DNA from 2 places in the Salinicoccus sesuvii genome. Region 1 is predicted to be linked to the other one. Evidence: predicted binding sites of a transcription regulator. Region 1 holds the regulator's gene; the other holds the start of a gene.
What was found. The regulator Rex, encoded in region 1, represses fermentation and respiration genes when NADH is low (regulators of the CRP and FNR family bind a similar motif). The targets are predictions, from matches to a motif close to TTGTGAAATATTTCACAA.
Positions count from the first base shown of each region.

Region 2: the regulator Rex is predicted to act here: its motif matches at 6,118-6,135, upstream of ACFOJ8_RS08545 (cytochrome ubiquinol oxidase subunit I).

Region 1 is NZ_JBHRWV010000010.1:1,186-8,639, reverse strand. It holds gene ACFOJ8_RS12090 (MurR/RpiR family transcriptional regulator) at 1-251, opposite strand, end outside; gene ACFOJ8_RS12085 (glycoside hydrolase family 32 protein) at 364-1,833, opposite strand; gene tatC (twin-arginine translocase subunit TatC) at 1,845-2,606, opposite strand; gene ACFOJ8_RS12075 (twin-arginine translocase TatA/TatE family subunit) at 2,661-2,927, opposite strand; gene ACFOJ8_RS12070 (redox-sensing transcriptional repressor Rex) at 2,938-3,570, opposite strand; gene ACFOJ8_RS12065 (ABC transporter ATP-binding protein) at 3,708-5,621, shown strand; gene tsaD (tRNA (adenosine(37)-N6)-threonylcarbamoyltransferase complex transferase subunit TsaD) at 5,882-6,904, opposite strand; gene rimI (ribosomal protein S18-alanine N-acetyltransferase) at 6,897-7,322, opposite strand; gene tsaB (tRNA (adenosine(37)-N6)-threonylcarbamoyltransferase complex dimerization subunit type 1 TsaB) at 7,328-7,454, opposite strand, start outside.
Region 2 is NZ_JBHRWV010000007.1:552,211-559,664, forward strand. It holds gene def (peptide deformylase) at 1-426, shown strand, start outside; gene ACFOJ8_RS08520 (hypothetical protein) at 479-742, opposite strand; gene ACFOJ8_RS08525 (DNA-dependent RNA polymerase subunit epsilon) at 1,024-1,239, shown strand; gene rnjA (ribonuclease J1) at 1,239-2,933, shown strand; gene ACFOJ8_RS08535 (potassium channel family protein) at 2,967-3,629, opposite strand; gene ACFOJ8_RS08540 (cytochrome d ubiquinol oxidase subunit II) at 3,654-4,679, opposite strand; gene ACFOJ8_RS08545 (cytochrome ubiquinol oxidase subunit I) at 4,676-6,037, opposite strand; gene ACFOJ8_RS08550 (MFS transporter) at 6,189-7,454, opposite strand, start outside.

The sequences.
Region 1 (7,454 bases):
GATATGTTCTCTTTCTCAAGTGTATGGAGCTCCTTTGCAAGCTCAACTTTTAATTCTTTTATGCCGGCAAGACCGATCCTCTTTGAAAATCTGACGATAGCCGCATCGCTCGTATTACTGTTTCTTGCGATGTCCTTAACAGGCATGTTGATGACTTTGGCAGGATTGGCCAGCATAAAATCTGCAATCCGCTGCTCTACAGGTGTCATGTACTCATAACGTTTGCGAATCTGACTCAGTACCGAAAACATATCCACTTCTCCTCTCACCCTCACTGTATGTAAGTTTATAATAACAGAATACTCAATCGATTATAAGCAGAATTGAAATAATATTGTGTACAGACATTGAAATCCGTTGTCCCTATTCCGTCTGAACGTCCGGATGCACATAAAGGGGCTTTAATTTGTATTTGGACAATTTGACATAGCAGTTGCCAAGTTCGGTGGACAGTTCCACCCCTTCTGCTTTTTCCGATGGAAAGATGCGGGCTGTCATGACCGCCTCCCCATCATTGATAAAAATTTCAATACTTGAAATATCTACAAATATGCGGAGTTTTAAAAGAGGACCGTCAAGCTTCGCTGTACGTGTTGTGCCATCGACATTCTCAGGCATCTGGCCACTGAAAGTCGTATCGAGTGTAAGCGTATGGGCCTCGGCATCATATATTAGACTCGTCTGTTCTCTTCTGCTCATTCTCAAATTGATATATATCTGCGTCGCATTATTCTCGAGGATATCCATTGTAAGCTCGTAATTATCACCATAGAAATCTTTCATCTTTTTCGGACGATGATCAAAGTATCCTTCCGCTGTCAGTTCATCCATTCTTAGAGTTGATAACGCAGCCACGGGTCGCTGCCTCAGTATCCCCTCTTCAATAGACAACTCCCTTGGCAGCGTCAGACAATGTGACCACGTGCCATCTGTAGGATAAATCGTTTCCTTCATTCCCATCCATCCGATCATAAACCGTCTTCCAAAAGCGTCACAGGTCGTCTTCGGCGCATAGAAATCAAAACCTTGATCTAGTTCACTGAATTCGCCATGCACCATTGTCATCGACTCTCTATCAACACTGCCGAGAATATATCCAGACTGGTAGATGTTCCAGTAGCTATGTTGATACTTGTCGAGCCCTTGTGGGCAGAACATGAGGACATCACCACCATCCAATTCAAACAGCTCAGGCGATTCCCACATAAAACCAAATTGGTCAAGATCGGTTTTCAGTTCACCCAGATAGTCGAGAGTTTCAAGGTTTGTGCCTCTGAAGCAGAGCACACGCCCGAACTCATCTTGTGTCATCGCTCCGAGCATCATGAAATATCTTTCACTTTCCTCCCACACCTTCGGATCTTTGAGAGTTGCACCATATCCTTTTGGCGATCCTTTCATAATGATCTCTGTGTGGGATGGACGAAGCACCCCTGTTCCTGAAATCCACACCGTATGTTCCTGATGTGATATATCTCCATCGATTACTGTATGGTACGTATGCAGATCGTCCATTGTAGAAGCAGAACCTGAACATGCACCTTGCGGTAGTGTGCTTGCTATTCCCATATCGTGATAGACAGCAAGATTTTCCGATGTGACGTGATATAGATACTTTTTACCTTGTGAGTAGAAGGGAGCCCACTGGTATAAGATATGATACCTGCCCTCATGATAAACGAAACCGTCCAATGAATTCATACTGCCTGCAGGCGGTTGGATATGATATTTCTGCCGCCATGGATCTTCTTGCGCCCTTCCAAGCTGGTGCATCCATTTTTCATCACTGCCATCAAGCACCTGAGGTGCTTCTTCATCCCAATTGAATTTCACCTGGAACCCCCCTATTCGGAATCCAACGATTCCTCTAGTGCTTTTTGCTCTGCTTTCAGATATCTACGATAGCCGATTTTGGAAATGTAGATGCTAATTTCATAAAGAATAATCATCGGTATAGTAATCATGACATGCGTCATCACATCCGGTGGTGCAATAAGCGCTGCGACCACCAACAAAATGAAGTAGGCATATTTTCTGTTCTGCTTCAAAAAGGATGGCGTCAATAGTCCTAGCTGGGTTAAGAACAAGACTAGAATCGGCATCTGGAATATGATTCCGAATGGCAACACCGTCCTGAAAAGGAAGCCAAAATACTGGTTGATTCCAATCGTCGTTTCGATACCCATGTCCTCGGATAATTCGAACGTGAACTGGATGATATAGGGCACAAGAACGAAATAACCAAAAGCCATACCGAGTAGCATCAGGATCATGACAATCGGTATATAACTCAAAGTCAGCTTCTGCTCATTACTGTATAACCCCGGAGAAACAAATGCCCAGAGTTGATAGAGAATTACTGGCAGCACAATAACGAAACCGATGACAACGATAATCATTAAATAAATTTTCAATGGATCCGTTACCTGGAATGCATGCATCTGTATTGCTTGTGTCCATGGAGCATTCTGCATATGATAAATCAATGGCTTAGACAGGAAAAAACCGATGATCAATGCACCTACGAAAAAGTACATGACAATCAGTAGCCGCTTTCTCAATTCATCCAGATGCTCGGTAATCTCCCTTTTTTCCGAGTCGTTCATAATTCGTTTTCACCTCTTCAAAAAAAAGGCGGCTTTCGCCACCCCTTTGGATCTTTATACTTTAGTTTCTTCAACCTTTTCAACTTCGACTGTTTCGATCTTCTTTGGTTGTTGTTTCTTATCGCGTTCGTCGTCATCGTCATCATCATCAGTGGCGAGACCTTTGGTTGCATCTTTAAATTCTCTTAAAGTTGAACCCATTGCGCGTCCGAATTGAGGCAATTTTTTAGGTCCGAATATGATCAATGCTACAACAGCAATCACGATCATACTTGTCGGGCCTACTGCCATCAGCGTCACCGGCATTAATGTTTCGAGCATAGTATCCCTCCTAGATATGTTTCATATAAAAGAATAGTGCCTGTAATTCAACGCTCAAATCTATATTATGGACATAGATTTCATCACTTACGTTCAATCTGATCGGCGTGAAGTTGAGTATGCCTTTGATACCCGCTTCCACCAGACGCTCAGCCATATTTTGACTGACTTCAGCTGGCAGGGTGAGTATCGCGACGTCTATGCCGTGCTGACTGACCAGATCTTCAAGCTCATCCGAATGATATACTGCCGTGCCATTGATGGATGTCCCGACGATCTGAGCATTACTATCAAAAGCAGCTACCACATTCATTCTATCATTTATGTTGTTGAATTTGTAGTTTAATAATGCACTGCCCAAATTCCCTGCACCAATGATCGCTACGTTCCTCACTTCGTTACCCTGGATATGCTCCATGAAGAAATTCAGCAGGCTCTTGACATTGTAGCCGTAACCTTTCCTGCCGAGCTCACCAAAGTAGGAGAAATCTCTCCTAATTGTGGCTGAATCAATATCCAGTGCTTCGCTGATCTCTCTTGAGGAAACTCTATCTACACTGGATTTTTCGGCGTTCTTGAAAAATCTATAGTATAAAGGAAGACGTTTCATTGTTGCGTTTGGGATTTTCTTTTTACTATTCAAATGTCCCACACCTCTTCTATTGCACTCTGTTGGTATATTATAGCATATCTCCATTTTCATAGTGTAGTCATTGTCATTTAATTTCATCGTTTTTTTGACTCATTTATTGTAAAATTGAATGGAGTGGGGGAATTAATATGATAGTAATGCAATTAGGAAATGTAGGAAAGTCTTTCGGTACAGACCAGATTTTCTCAAATATAAACCTTGAAATAAAAAAAGGTGAAACAGTCGGTATCGTCGGCAAAAACGGTGCCGGCAAGACGACATTAATGAAGATGATGGCCGGGGAACTCGGTATTGAAGAAGGCAGAATCACAACTCCGAAGGGTATTGCAATTGGATACCTTACCCAGCAGATGACACTTGAATCCACTCAGACTGTAAGGGATGAAATGATGCGACCCTTCGCCGATCTACTGTATACCCAAGAGGAAATGAACGCCACAACCAGATGGCTAGCAGAACACGATTACCAGCATCCCTCCTATAGTGAACAGATGGAGAAATACGACAGACTGCAGAACATCTTCGAATCTAGTGGCGGCTATACAATTGATGCCCAGATTAAGACAGTCCTTATCGGCCTGAACTTTTCGAACGATGATCTTGATCGTAATGTCGATGCTTTCTCAGGTGGTCAGAAGACACGCCTTGCACTCGGCCAGATGCTTTTGTCAAAACCCGATCTGCTACTGCTCGACGAGCCAACCAATCATCTCGATATGGGGACTGTAACATGGCTTGAACAGTACCTGAACAGCTTCACCGGGGCAATTGCGATTATCAGTCACGATCGCTATTTCCTTGATCGTACCGTAGACAAGATATTCGAAGTCGAGATGCATCGAGGAACACTCTACCACAGCAATTATACGAAGTATGTGAAAGAGAAAGAAAAAAACTTCAGTCTGCAGGTAAAGGCGTATGAACATCAGCAGAAGGAGATCAAACAGCTCCAAACATTCGTTGAAAAAAACATAGCGCGAGCATCGACGAGTAATATGGCCAAAAGCAGACGTAAGAAACTGGAACAGATGGATCGGATGGATACACCGATGATCGACCGCAAAAGTGCACGTTTTTCTTTTGATATAAGAAGGGAAAGCGGGAACGATGTTCTCAGAATCAACTCCCTCTCCATTGGATATGAGCAGACACTAAACAGTGGCATCACTCTGAATGTCGATAAAGGCGACCGGCTGGCCATCATCGGTCCAAATGGTATAGGCAAATCTACTCTTGTAAAGACGATTGCCAAAGAGCTGCCGCGGCATGAGGGAGAGATCATATATGGGACGAATGTTTCCATCGGGTATTATGATCAGAAACAGGCAGAATTCACCTCTAACAGAAACGTATTAGAGGAACTATGGCACGAGTATCCAGAAATGAATGAAAGCGATGTTCGCAAAGTCCTTGGCCGCTTCCTTTTTACTCAGGAAGAAGTACTAAAAAGTGTCAACGATTTAAGCGGTGGCGAGAAAGCACGTATACAGTTGGCCCGGTTGATGCTAGAAAAAAATAATCTACTCATACTCGATGAACCAACCAACCACTTGGATATCGACAGTAAGGAAGTCCTTGAGAAAGCCCTTCAGAACTTCCCCGGAACAATCCTATTCGTTTCTCACGACCGATACTTCATTGACCGCATTGCAACCAAGATTGTGGAAATGGATCAGCAGCATGTAAAGATCTACAATGGAGATTATAGCTATTACCGTCACAAGAAGGATGAGCAGGCTTCGCTCGCCATCCAAGAAGAAAGTAACCGATCTGATGAGCAGAGTGGTTCCGATTATCAGCAGCAGAAGCAAAAGCGTAATGAAATGCAGAAACTGAAACGTGCTGCTTCGAGAATTGAAGAAAATATTCTCCAACTGGAAGAAGAAATTTCGAGTATAGAAGAGAAACTAGCCGAGCCTGAAGTATATGGTGACTACGAGAAAGCATCGGAATACAATCAGCAGTTGATCGAGAAGCAACAAGCATTGGAATCTAAGATGCTCGAGTGGGAAGAAACAGAGGCACAGATTGAAGAAGTATAAACTCTGAAAATACCCTTCTTTTAAAGTGATGGATCAGTTGTCTGATGTTATACACAGCACCGAACCTTTCACCTCAGGGATCATTGCGATTGGTCCACATTGTCCACCTTTTATCCACAGATTTGTACACATATATATCCCCAGTTATCGTCGGCTTTCCTCAAATTTTTATTTTTTATCGACAATTTATCCACAGATGCTAGGAAATAAAACTTTGTACTCTATATAAAAGGGCGGTCCTGAGTTACAGGACCGCCCTTTTATATACTGTATTCTTCAATATCAATATAGTTTCTGCCGTTAAGATCTAAATCACCAAATGCTTTATGTTTATAGAGATGATAAGCTACCGCACCAATCATTGCAGCGTTGTCTGTGCAGTATTTTAAAGCAGGAACACTCAATTTTATATTCTGATCCTGACAAAGTGTTTCAAATCGTGTGCGGAGGCCTCTGTTTGCTGCGACACCACCAGCGATGATCAAGTTTTCAACGTCGTATTCCGTTACGGCTTGCATGGTTTTTTTCGTCAGTACATCAATGACACTCTCCTGAAAGCTCCTCGCTACATCTTCATCTTTCACTTCGAGATCTTTCTGTCTATGGTTGTGCAATGTGTTAATGACTGCCGACTTTAAACCACTGAAACTAAAATCATAACTTCCAGGCTCAAGATAAGCTCTTGGAAAATTAAAACTGTCCTTACCTTCTGTGCTGAGGCGATCAATATGAGGACCACCCGGATACGGCAGTCCGATAACTCTGGCGACCTTATCGTAAGCTTCACCCACCGCATCGTCCCTTGTCTCTCCGATAACTTCAAAAGATAAATGATCCTTCATATAGATTAATTCTGTATGTCCGCCTGAAACAATGAGGGAGATGAGTGGAAAATTGATCTCCTCTTCCAACTGATTGGCGTATATGTGTCCTGCAATATGGTGGACCGGAATCAATGGCAGATCATGAGCAAAACTAAAAGCTTTGGCTGCATTTATACCGACTAGTAGTGCACCAATCAGACCCGGCCCTTCCGTCACTGCTACCGCAGATAGATTCTCTGGCATCAATCCCGAAGTCTCAAGTGCTTGTTCAATAACCACTGTTATCGTCTCAACATGATGTCTTGAAGCTACTTCTGGCACGACACCGCCAAAACGTTTGTGGCTTTCGATCTGACTGACTACAACATTGGCTAGAATATCATTTCCATTTCTAACAATACTACATGCTGTTTCATCACAACTCGTCTCGATACTTAGTATAACGACATCTTCATTCATTGAGCTTCATCCACATCACATGTGCATCCTTTCCAGGTCCATAGTAATCTTTACGAATTCCCCCATAGAGGAACCCTTCTTTTTCATATAACTTTATTGCTTTTTCGTTGTCGATACTTACTTCTAATGATAGTATATCAGCAGAATTTGATGCATAAGCTTTAGCATGCTGCATCAATTGCCGACCGTAGCCTTGGCCCTGCTCTTTACCACTGACGGCTATGGTTGTTATCTGGCTCTGATCGATGACCAGCCACATACCACAATAGCCAACGATATTGCCTTCCTTTTCTATCACAAAATAGTATGCAAACTGGTTAGCGGTCAACTCTCTTAAAAATGATTCCATATTCCAGGAAGTGTGAGGAAAAGAAGCACATTCAATATCGTATACTGATTTCAGATCCTCGATTGTCATTTTTCTTATTTCTGTGTACGCTCCATCCAATTCTTCTCAGCCTCCGATAGTTTTAGATATTCCGGAACCATACTGTGAACATCCTCCTCGCGTATCATGGTAACGTACCTCTCAATCGTGCTAATACGTGGG
Region 2 (7,454 bases), on a different contig from region 1:
TCGCAGAATGAAGAGACGGCCGAGAAATATGGATTACGTCCCGGTGTCGGGCTAGCAGCGCCTCAAGTTGGAATCGACAAACGTATGATTGCTGTATATATCGAAGGTGAAGAAGGCGAGGTACTCCATGACTACATGCTCATCAATCCGAAAGTCAAAAGCCACTCCGTTACAGAGACATATCTCCCGAGTGGCGAGGGTTGCCTAAGTGTTGATGAGGAGCGACCGGGCCTTGTCCATCGTCACAGCAGAATCAAGGTTACTGCCATCGATATTTACGGCAAACCTGTTGAAGTAAAAGCTAAAGGCATGCTTGCCGTGGTAATCCAGCACGAACTGGATCATCTAGACGGAATCATGTTCTATGATAGAATCGATCAAGACATGCCGATGGAACCAAAAGTTGGAGCGAAACCTGTAGAATAAAAGAAAGAGCGGACCCCTTTGGATCTGCTCTTTCTTTTTATGCTCGGACATCTCAAATGAAGGCGTCGCGCCTTTCCCTATAAGGAATACAATGTTCTCCAAGCTTCTGCTTTAATGCCTCGAAAGTATGGCGATCGAATATTTCCGGATCACGGTCATGCCGCTTCCTATGTACATCGCCACCATTATCATGGTCATCATAAATATAGCTCATGACAACCATATCAGAATGAATATTGAACTCTAACATAACCATACTACGATCCTGACGCTCACGCTCAAGCAGTACAGCTTCCAATATGCGCCTATCTTTCATCTGCATCCCTCCATTAAAGGCCATTATAAAGTCTTTGCATGTCCTTCGTCTATAATGTAAAATAAATATAAGCTGATAAAGGGATGTGGTCTTGAATGCTCAAACGTTTGAGGAAGAAGCTGAAACAGAGGCTTGGACGCATTCTCGGTAGGAAAGGGTTACTCAATAACGAGTATATGAAGAAGGACTGACCCTCCTTCTTTTCCGTGTTGCTTCTTACAGCACACATTTCATAACAACACAATAAATTGGATACAACCAGCAAAAAGGAGAATATACAAATGGCAGTTTTTAAAGTTTTTTTCCAGGAAACCCTGGATAACCGCATAATTCGTGAGGATACACTCACACGCTACTATGAAGCGGGGTCCGAATCGGAAGTCCGTAAGATGCTTGATGATGATCCGTACAATATTGAGTTCGTACAAGAACTGAGTCCCTCACACCTTGAGTACGAAAAAGCAAACAACGAAGATTTCAAGGTCGAGAACGCCTAATGACACTTGAAAAAGGAGAAGTAGGCGTCTTTGCCCTTGGGGGACTTGGAGAGATTGGCAAGAACACCTATTGTATCGAATATAAAGATGAAATCATCATGATCGACGCAGGTATAAAGTTTCCAGATGATGAGCAACTTGGCATTGACTATGTCATCCCGGACTACACATACCTGAAAGAAAATAAAGAGCGTATCAGTGCGCTCATCGTCACGCACGGGCACGAGGATCATATCGGCGGCATTCCATTTCTACTTAAAGAAATCAATGTACCGATCTACTCCGGCCCACTCGCGCTCGGTCTGATCCGCAACAAACTTGAGGAACACCACCTCTTACGCACAACGGAGCTCAATCCGGTGCAGGAAGATACAGTGCTCAAGTTTAAACATATGTCCATCGAGTTCTATCTAACGACTCACTCCATTCCGGAAGCGTACGGCGTTATTGTCCGTACACCGGAAGGGACTATCGTTCACACAGGTGACTTTAAATTTGATTTTACTCCTGTAGGTGAACCTGCAAATATCGCAAAAATGGCGCGTCTTGGTGAAGAAGGCGTACTGTGTCTACTGTCTGATTCCACTAATGCGACGGTACCGAACTTTACCATTAGTGAGAAGGAAGTTGGTCAGAATGTAGAGGATATCTTCAGAAAATGTACTGGACGAATCATTTTTGCAACGTTTGCTTCCAATATATATCGTGTCCAGCAGGCCATCGATGCTGCGATCAAACTTGATCGCAGGATATGCATCTTCGGTCGTAGCATGGAAAATAACATCAAGATCGGCCTCGAACTTGGTTATATCAAAGCGCCGCCTGAGACCTTCATCGAACCAAGAATGATTAATAGCATCGAGAAACATAAGGTCATGATGCTTTGTACAGGTTCACAAGGTGAACCGATGGCTGCTCTATCAAGAATTGCCAACGGTACCCACCGCCAGATCAGCATCATCCCTGATGACACAGTCGTCTTCAGTTCTTCACCGATTCCTGGTAATACTCTCAGCATCAATCGTACAATCAACGCATTGTACAAGGCCGGTGCAGATGTTATCCACGGTAAGTTGTCGAACATACACACTTCTGGCCATGGATCCCAAGAAGAACAGAAACTTATGCTCAGATTGATGCGTCCAAAGTATTTCATGCCGATACACGGCGAATACAGGATGCTCCATCTTCATAAAGAACTAGCAGTGAATACGGGCATGGATCCTGAAAATATCTTCCTGATGGAAATTGGCGATGTTCTAGCACTCAAAAAAGATAATGCACGACACAGTCACCGTGTACCTGCAGGAACGGTATTTGTAGACGGTATCGGCATAGGAGATATCGGCAATATCGTTTTGCGAGATAGGAAAGACCTATCAGAGGAAGGACTTGCTATTGTTGTCGTTTCCATCGACTTCAATACAAAGACTTTACTGAGTGGTCCGGATATCATTTCACGTGGTTTCGTATACATGCGTGAATCCTATGGACTTATCCGTAGCGCAGAGAAGAAAATCAAAGGTGATGTCATTAATCTTCTTAACAGCAAAGAAAATGTAGAATGGTACCATGTGAAACAGCTCATCATCGAAGAGCTAAGCAATCACTTGTACCGCAAGACACACAGAAAACCGATGATCCTCCCAACAATAATGAGGGTAAATAGCGAAAGCCAACAAGAACAAGAATAAAGAACTAAAAAACCAGGCCAATGGCCTGGTTTTTTAGTTCTTTATTAATGATTTCTCAAAACGTGTCAAATCATCATCACTGCCGATAACAATTAGAATATCATCCTCTTTTATATTAACTGTTGGATCTGGACTGACGATGATGTCGTTGCCTCGCTTGATGGCAATGACACTGACACCATACTCTGCACGTATATCAAGGTCTAGAAGGGAATTATTGGCCAGTTTTTCTTGAGCCATAATCTCAACAATCGAATGTTCATCCGACAATTCGAGATAGTCGAGCACTGAACTTGAAGCCAGTTTATGTGCAATACGACGACCCATATCTCGCTCAGGATGAATCACATAGTCCGCACCAATCTTCTCAAGAACCCTCGCGTGATAGTCATTCTGAGCTTTGACACTGACCTGCTTGACACCGAGGTCCTTGAGTAGCAGCGTTGTTAGTATACTGGACTGGATATTGTCACCAATTGCTACAATGACGTTATCAAAGTTACCGAGTCCTAAATCCTTCAAAACCGTTTCCTCAGTCGTATCGCCAATGACGGCCTGGGTTGCGATATCTACATATTCGTTGACACGATTTTCATCTAAATCAACTGCCAGTACATCCATTTCGAGTTCTATAAGCTCTTTAACAATACTGCCACCAAACCTGCCAAGCCCGATTACTGCATAATCCTTATTCATATAATCACCAGTCCATCTTCAATGTTAGTACTTATTACTGCTCTTCCCTTTTACATATTCCTTGTCGAATAGGAATAGCCTCATCAGAAGGACAAGACTAGGAATCAATAATAGTAAACCTAAAATGAACACAATTGTCAAACTGAAAGCCATGTTCTCATTTACAACAGCAGTATTGACTTCAATATACGGATATAGAATATATGGAAGTTTGCTGATGCCATAGCCGAAGAAGGCGAAGGCAAACTGCAACATGATCATGATAAATGCAAGACCAAAGAAACGCTTACGCCAAATCAGAAATACAGCCACTCCCATGCTCAAAAGACTCAAGCCAAACATGTACCAGTAATCTTGGGCACGTTGGAAGTGTTCAAAATTATGTTCCCTAAGACCTAGGAAAACAAACTGCGTGATGACCAGCATCGGTAACGTCCAGATCAAGAACCATTTACGTACTAGTTCAAGTGCCTGATTATCCTCTGCACGAGCGGCGTAGAATGTCAGGAAGCCACTAGATACGTAGAGAACTGTAATGATTGCTAGAAAGACAACCGACCAGCCATAAGTGCTAAAGAGAAGCGCTTCAAGCTGAAGTTGGATGCCGCTTTCTCCATCGACAATATAGCCACCTTCTGAGATGACAAGAGCAATGGATAATGCAGCTGGTATCAATAGTCCGGTTACTCCGTAGAGGAATGTCCAAGAAATCTTCGGAACCTTATTGTACGAGTTAAACGCGTAGTATGCACCTCGAATGGCAAGCAGAATAAGAGCAATGCTTGCTGGAATGAGCAGCGCGGTCCCGTAATAGTAAGCTGTATCGGGATAAAATCCGATAATGCCAACAAAGAAGAAAACAAAGAAGACATTTGTCACTTCCCAAACAGGATTCAAATAACGTTGTATAATCGGACTAATTATATTATCGTCACCGCTAATCTTTGAATAGAAATTGAAGAAACCGGCACCGAAATCAATCGATGCCACAATAATATATCCATAAAGGAATGTCCACAACACGGTGATTCCAATTAGCTCATAGTTCACGGTAGTAGACCTCCTCTATCTCTATCCTTCTCTCCATAGATTTCAACATGATCCGAATGTACACTCTTGTTTTGGAACATTTTAAGCAGCACATATATACATGTTGCTCCGAGTACAATATACAGTAGGACGAATGCGACCAAAGTGACACCAAGTCCCTCTGCGTTCGTCACAGCTTCAGATACGCGCATATATCCTCTTAATATCCATGGCTGACGGCCCATCTCTGCTAAGAACCAGCCAGATTCAATGGCAGCCATTGAGAGCGGACCTGTTAATATATAGACATAGAGAAGTGCAGGATGATGTTCGTCGAATCTAGTGAACTTCGCTATATGGTATATGACCGCCACACTTAGACCGAACATACCGAAAAACACCATTGTATCAAAGAAGTAGTGTATTATCAGCGGCGGCTGTTCATCTTCAGGTATATCATTCAATCCAGTAACTTCGGTATCAAAAGAGTTACCCGCAAGGAAACTAAGTGCACTTGGTACTCTTAGTGCATAGCTCACTTCTTGGGTTTCTTCATCGAGGATACCAAAGAGTATTAGATCAGCGTTATCCTCGGTTTCAAAGTGCCACTCCATTGCAGCCAATTTTTCAGGTTGGTTTTCGTGGAGGAACTTTGCAGAAAGGTCACCAGCGAGAGCACTCATTGCAGCCGCAATAAAGCCAATCACCATCATGACTCTGAGAGCCTTCTTATGATACTCACGATCCTCTTTATACTTCGCACGAAGCAGCTTGTATGCAGCAATTGACGCAATAATGAAAGCTGCTGTCGTATACGCTGTTACGACTACGTGAAATATCCTAACGTAACTGGATGGATTAAACATCGCTGCCAACGGATCAACGTTCACGAAGACATCTTCTACGAGATCAAAACCTGCTGGTGTGTTCATAAAGGAGTTAACAGTAGTGATAAATACAGCAGATAGCGTAGAACCCACCACAATTGGGATGTTTAAAAGCCAGTGGTGCCAAGGGTTTTTGAATCGATCCCACGTATATAGAAAGATTCCAAGGAATATTGCTTCAAAGAAAAATGCGAATGTTTCCATGAATAGTGGCAGAGCTATGATCTGTCCTCCGAATCTCATGAAATCCGGCCATACAAGAGAGAGTTGTAGACCGATTATTGTACCGGTTACAACACCTACTGCTACGGTTACCGTATAGCCTTTAGCTATCCTGCGCGCCATAGTCAAGTACCTTTCATCTTTCTTACGCAGACCTAGAAACTCTAAGATCATAAAGACGAGTGGCATACCGACACCTATTGTTGCAAAGATAATATGAAATCCAAGAGTCGATGCAGTGAGCAACCGACCAATGATCACATCATCCATTCAATCACCTCTTCTAAATGAATTCTGCCCCACAAAAACTTTTATTTGCGGAGCCTACATCCATCTGTATTTTTGATAATTTGTGAAATAATTATCATATCGTTCTATCATTCTAACCTATTTTGCCCTAAATTACAAAGAATTAAACCGGCTATTTATGCTCTTTTACTTTGAGGTGAAAGACAAGACCGATGAGGATCATGATAAGCAAACTCGTAATTGCCAAGCGGGAAGCGATCACACCATAATTGGCAAGAGCTAGGGTGATTGAACCATAAATAAAGGGTCCGACAATAGCACTCATCTTGGCACTAAAGGCAAACAGTCCAAAGAACTGGCCTTCTTTTCCTTCAGGAGCCAATTCTATAATCATCGTTCTGCTGACTACCCAAGTAGAGCCCATTGCGATTCCAAAAAGTGCAGCGGCAATCCAGAATGTCCACATTGGTAGGGGTAGCGCCGCAATCGCAACAGCCACTGCCAAGAGCAGTGCCACAAAAGTAAATGTCTTCTTGGAACCGACATTCCTATTTATAAAGCTGAATATTATGGCCCCGATGATGCTAAATAGCGTTGCTACCATAAAGACAACCAGAAAAATCCCGGGTTCAAAGCCGACGACTGTTGTCGCATAAGGCTGCATCATGGCGATTGCTGTTGCTAGTGCATCATTGATGAAGAAATATGCAATCATAAAATAGAAAATGGAAGCATGTAACCGTGCTTCTAAGAATGTTTGGTAGATATCTTTATAACCTTTCAGAAAATGCTGTTTAGGCTTTGTTTCTTGAGGTTTGTCCTTATTTATGAAGAAAAGCGGCAGTGAGAAGAGAAGGAAAAAAATACCCGATAACCAGAAAGTATGATGGACGGCTCGATCTCCAATTAATAGTAGTACTGAAAATATGCCAAAAAGTGTGCCCATATATCCAAGTGCCACGCCATACCCAGAAATCAGTGGGATTTCTCTTTTATTACCGAGTCCAGAAAGCATTGCATCGTAAAAAACATTACTGGAATTGTATGCAAACTTTGCAAAAACAAACAAAAGCACTGCTAACACAAATCCGTTCGGTAGACCAAACCACTGGGCATTATCCATGCCGCCAAATATGCCCATACCAATAGCTGCAGTGACACACAGTAATGTAAAGATGACGACATACTTCTTTCGCTTGCCGGTCCGATCCATTGTCACACCATAAAGTGGCGCAAAAGCGACGAGCAAAATAGCAGCCATTGCATTGGCATACGCAATAATTGTCGAAGCAATCTGTTCAAGTCTTGGATTTGTCCCTACAGTTTCTGTAATATATTGTGGAAAAAACAATGTAACGATATTGGCACTAAAAATAGTGTTCGCAAAATCGTAGAGTCCAAAAGCAAGAATTGGCACGGTGAGGTAAAGTTCAATCGG